DNA from 2 places in the Nocardioides sp. CCNWLW239 genome. Region 2 is predicted to be linked to the other one. Evidence: riboswitches for the same ligand, from Rfam matches in the RefSeq annotation. Region 2 holds a riboswitch; the other holds the start of a gene.
The links. Region 2 has a riboswitch for cyclic di-AMP ahead of WBG06_RS19375 (C40 family peptidase). Riboswitches for the same ligand answer to the same signal wherever they lie in the genome.
Positions count from the first base shown of each region.

Region 1: linked by a shared signal. The riboswitch ahead of WBG06_RS17245 (C40 family peptidase) and the one ahead of WBG06_RS19375 (C40 family peptidase) in region 2 are both predicted to bind cyclic di-AMP.

Region 1 is NZ_JBBBNW010000004.1:50,921-53,366, forward strand. It holds gene prfB (peptide chain release factor 2) at 1-55, opposite strand, end outside; gene WBG06_RS17245 (C40 family peptidase) at 243-1,043, opposite strand; cyclic di-AMP (ydaO/yuaA leader) riboswitch at 1,046-1,220, opposite strand; gene WBG06_RS17250 (response regulator transcription factor) at 1,462-2,142, opposite strand; gene ligD (non-homologous end-joining DNA ligase) at 2,157-2,446, opposite strand, start outside.
Region 2 is NZ_JBBBNW010000005.1:54,548-56,993, forward strand. It holds gene WBG06_RS19365 (NYN domain-containing protein) at 1-782, opposite strand, end outside; gene WBG06_RS19370 (hypothetical protein) at 905-1,087, shown strand; cyclic di-AMP (ydaO/yuaA leader) riboswitch at 1,184-1,387, shown strand; gene WBG06_RS19375 (C40 family peptidase) at 1,403-2,395, shown strand; gene WBG06_RS19380 (hypothetical protein) at 2,434-2,446, shown strand, end outside.

The DNA of each region.
Region 1 (2,446 bases), on a different contig from region 2:
TCTGCATCGTTGCCTGGAGCTGCTTGATCTCGGTGTCGAATTCGGGGCCTGCCACGTCTTACAGGTTACTTGACCAGTGGTTCGCCGCTCGATTCGCCGACCCCACTGCCCCGCCTCATCCCCGCAGTGCTCGGGCGCCGCCTCGGAAATATGCGCTCGCCCTCCGGCATGGGGAACCGGAGGGCGAGCACCAGGGGGATACATGTGGGGGTGAGCCCGCCGAGACGGGCCCCGAGAGATTCTCAGGCAGCGCGATGGGTCGAGCCGGCGAACCAGCCGTCCCAGGCAGCCTCCTCACGAACGGCCGCGCCCGGCTTGGGCGCGTGCAGCATGATCGCCTGGCCGTTCTCCCAGCGCAGGAAGATACCCACGTGGTAGACGGGGCTTCCCCAGAACATCAGGTCGCCGCGCTGGATCTGGTCGTTCGGGACGGTCGGCAGCGCAGCCGCCTGGTCCCGCGAGACCCGGGGCAGCTCGATGCCGGCAGCACCGAAGGCGTACTGCGTCAGGCCGGAGCAGTCGAACGAGCTCGGACCGGTGGCACCCCAGACGTACGGGTCCCCGATCTGCTGCGAGGCGACGCTGATCGCCCGATCGATCTTGCCCTGCTGGCTGGCGGCGTAGGCCTTCGCCTCCGCCTCGGCCTTCTTCTTCGCTTCCGCGGCCTTCTTGGCCGCGATCGCTGCCTTGCGCTTCGCCTCGGCGGCCTTGCGAGCTGCCTCGGCCTTGCGCTGCTGCATCTCGACAGCCCTCTCGAGCTGCTGGATGTCGGTGAGCATCGTGGCCGGGGTGGCCGAGGCCTCCAGCGTCGGAGCCTCCACTACCTTGGCCGACTCGACGGTCTCCTGGGACACCGGAGCCGCGTTCGCGGCGGGCATCGCCACCAGGGCACCGGCGGCGATGCCGCTGGCCAGGGTGATCCGACCGACGAGCTTCCCGTGGCTGCTGATGGATCCTGCGATCGTCCGAGCGATCGAGACGTTCGGCGCTCGGAACGGGCGCGGACTGCCTCGATGGGCAGGACTGGATACGGACTTGGACATGCGTGAGTTCCTTCCCACGCCTGCGAGGTGAGCTGTCGGGTTCGGGCTAGAAGGTTGCCCGGCCATCGATCGATGGCTTCACCCCGAGCGACCGTCCGAGTTAGTCGCGGGAATCTTGGGTCCCCCGCTCCTGTCCCATACGTACTGCTGAGTGTGAGGGGTAAGGGGGTTCAGTAGTTGGGGCCGGCTTCCGGAGGGACAGGATTCGGCGTGAACCGGGGCCGGTCGTGCGTTCTGCACGGCTCAACCAAGGTGACATGACAACTCAAGCGGATCCAATCCGGAAAGTCCGATTCTGGAGCACAATCCGCGTGATCACGCGTGGTTTTGCCCTCGTTTGTGAGTCATCTCACCCACGAACGGCCGTATGACGGCGGGTTGAACGTGGAGTTACTCCCCGGCTTCCAGCCGACTGTGCCTACTCTCCGGCTTCCAGCCGGAACCCGACCCCGCGGACCGCGACGACCTTCTCCTGCACTCCGGCCGCCTCGAGCTTCTGGCGCAGACGTCCGACGGTCACGTCGAGAGTCTTGGTCGAGCCGTACCAGTTCTCGTCCCAGACCTCGGCCATCAGCCGGTCCCGGGAGACGACCTTGTCGCGGGAGGCGGCCAGGACGGCCAGGAGCGCGAACTCCTTGCCGGTCAGCGTCACCTCGCGCTCGCCGGCGTAGACCCGGTGGGCCGCGACGTCGATGCGCAGCGCGTCGTCGTCGGCGCCGGGCTCGACCGGACCCGAGCGACGCAGGAGCGCGCGGACCCGGGCCTGGAGGACAGCCAGCGCGAACGGCTTGGCCAGGTAGTCGTCAGCGCCGGCGTCGAGCCCGACCACCAGGTCGATCTCGGCGTCACGGGCGGTGAGGATCATGATCCCGCCCTCGTAGCCGTTGTCCCGCGCCGCCTTGCAGACCTCGAGCCCGTCCATGTCGGGAAGGCCCAGGTCGAGCAGCACCAGCTCGGCCTCGTAGGGAGGCGCCAGCAGCTCCAGCGCCTTCTTGCCGGAGTCGACCCAGGTGACGTCGTAGCCCTCTCGCTGGAGCGTGCGCACCAGGGGAGCAGCGATGTCCTCTTGGTCTTCTACGACAAGCACGGAGTTCGACATGAAGAGAACAATAGTTACAGCCCCGTAGCGCTTGTGAAGAGATCCCCCCAATCAGATAAGCGCGTGATCACATCGTTAGGTCCGAGCTGGTCGATAGCGAGCGGATCCTCGGCCCCTTCCGCTACCTCGTCCCAGGTGACCGGGGCCGCGACCTTCGGGATCTCCTTGCCTCGCAGCGAGTAGGGACAGATCGTCGTCTTCGAGCCGGAGTTCTGTGACCAGTCCAAGAAAACCTTGCCTGACCTGCGACTCTTCGTCATCGTCGCGGTCACCTTGGTCGGGTTCGCCTTCTGGAGGCTCTCGG
Region 2 (2,446 bases):
GGTGGCAGCGCGAGCTCGCGCCGGAGCCCGCCCGCGGCGTCGAGCAGGGTGTCGAGCAGGAACCGGGCCCGCAGCGAGGCGTCGTCGCGGTCCGCCTTGGACGTACGCCGCTCCGCGGCCGCCTCGCGCTCGAGCTTGTCGATCTGGCTGCGGAGCTGGCGCAGCTGGCGGTCGCGTGCGGCGATCTCGTCCTCCGCGCGGGCGAGCGCCGTGCGGGCCTCGGTCAGAGCCTCGTCGAGGCCGGTCCCCGCCTCGCGGGCAGCGGCCCGGGCCTCACCGAGCTTGCGTCTCAGGGCGGTGTTGTCGGCCTTGAGGTCGTCGAGGCGGGCCTTGCGGTCGGCCCGCACCTCACGGATCTCGTCCTCGGCCGCGGCGAGCTTGGCGCGCAGGCGGGCGACCTCGGCGTCGACGGCCGGCACCGCGGCGGCGTCGAGACGGTCCAGGGCCTCCTTGAGCGAGACCTCCCAGCCGTCGGGGCGCACGAGCCAGAGGACGGCGGCCGCCTCGGCCGGATCCTCGGGCGGGGTGAGATCGTCGGGGGAGCCCTCGGTGACGTAGGCGGCCCGGAGCTGGCTCCCGATCCTCTCCCGCACCTCCTCGTCGCCCTCGAGCACCGAGGCGATCATCGCGCCGCCGGCCTTGGCGCGCCGGGCGGGCGCGAAGTCGGCGATCCGCTTGAGCGCGGGAGGGAGGCGCGCGACGTCGGGAAGGACCCCGGCGGTGAGCGCGACGATGCGTCCCCGGACCGTGTCGGGGAGCGTCGCGTACGCGGAGACCTCCATGCTCCAAGTGTAGGGACCCGGTCCGCGATCGCCGCCTGGAATACCGTGCTGCGATGGTGATGACACGCCGCACGCAACCGCACGGAAGCAAAAATGTCGGTGCTCGGTGAGACCGTCACGACATGGCGACGAGAATCGACTGTGACACCTGCCTCGTGCGGGGACTGGCGTGCCACGACTGCGTGGTCACTGTGCTCCTGGGCCCGCCCCCGGAGCTGACCATCGAGGACGACGAGCGCCGGGCGCTCGACGTGCTGGCCGATGGTGGACTGATCCCGCCTCTGCGAATGGTGGAAGGGATGTAGACGAACTTTTGGGCGTGGGTGGTTGGCAGGTGGGGGACGGCGTCGGCTAGTGTGCGCAGGGACTTGGCGCCCGTGGAAGTGGGTCAACCGGCCCACGCGGGAGCCGCGCTTAGTCCTGGTCCGCTTCAGGGCGGGCCAGGAGCCGGGGAACCACACCGGTCGTACGCCGCAACATGGGGTCCGACCACCTGGGGTGCATCCGCCGCAAGGGCGATCCGGGAGACCGGGTCGAGGAGCGGTGGTAGGGCAGGTCGTGCCTGAACCCGTCAGCTCACCCGGTAGGCGTCAACGACTACACAAGGAGACCGTCCGCTCGTGACACGCGACCGGAAGCGACTCATTGCCGGTGCAGCCGGCATTGCCGCCATCGGCGTCGCCGGGATCATTCCCGCCGCGACCCCCGCCCAGGCCGACCCAGACATCGACGACGTTCGCAAGAAGGTCGACAAGCTCTACACGCAGGCCGAGGCTGCCAACGAGGACTACAGCAACGCCAAGCTGCGGCTGCAGGACATCAAGGACCAGCTCGAGGACCTCACTGCTGACGAGAAGCGCCAGAGCAAGGAGCTCGACAAGATCCGCGCCGAGCTCCGCGACTCCGTGCTGCGGCAGTTCGAGGGCTCCGACGTCTCTGCCGTCGGCCAGGTGATCACCTCCGACGACCCGCAGGAGTTCCTCGCCGGGCTCTCCACCGTCTCGTCCTACAACGCGCTGCAGGCCGATCTGCTGGCTCGCTACAACACCGAGGCAGAGGCCCTCCAGGTGCGCCGCGAGGCCACCGAGGAGCGCAAGGCCGAGATGGCCAAGGTCAAGACGACCATGCAGAAGAAGAAGAGCGAGATCGACAAGAAGTACGAGGCGGCGCAGGCCGAGCTCGACGAGCTCGAGGCCGACGAGCTGGAGGAGTTCAAGGCCGCCGGTGCGGGCGCGGGCATCCCGTCCAACTTGCCGCCGCCCTCGGGCCGCGCCAAGATCGCCGTCGACTACGCCCTCGCTCAGGTCGGCGACGCCTACTCCTACGGTGCCACCGGCACCGCGGCGTGGGACTGCTCCGGCCTCACCATGGGCGCTTGGGGCGAGGCAGGTGTCGGGCTCCCGCACTCCTCCTCGGCGCAATACAGCAGCGGACCCCAGGTCTCGCGCGACCAGCTCGCCCCCGGTGACCTGGTCTTCTACTACAGCCCGATCAGCCACGTCGGCATCTACATCGGCAACGGCATGATCGTGCACGCGTCCAACCCGAGCACCGGTGTGAAGGTCTCCCCGATGGACGAGATGCCCTACACGGGCGCCGTCCGCCCGGGGTGAGTTTGACCCAGGACCCTGAAGAGGCCGATCGTTCGCAGGTGCGAACGGTCG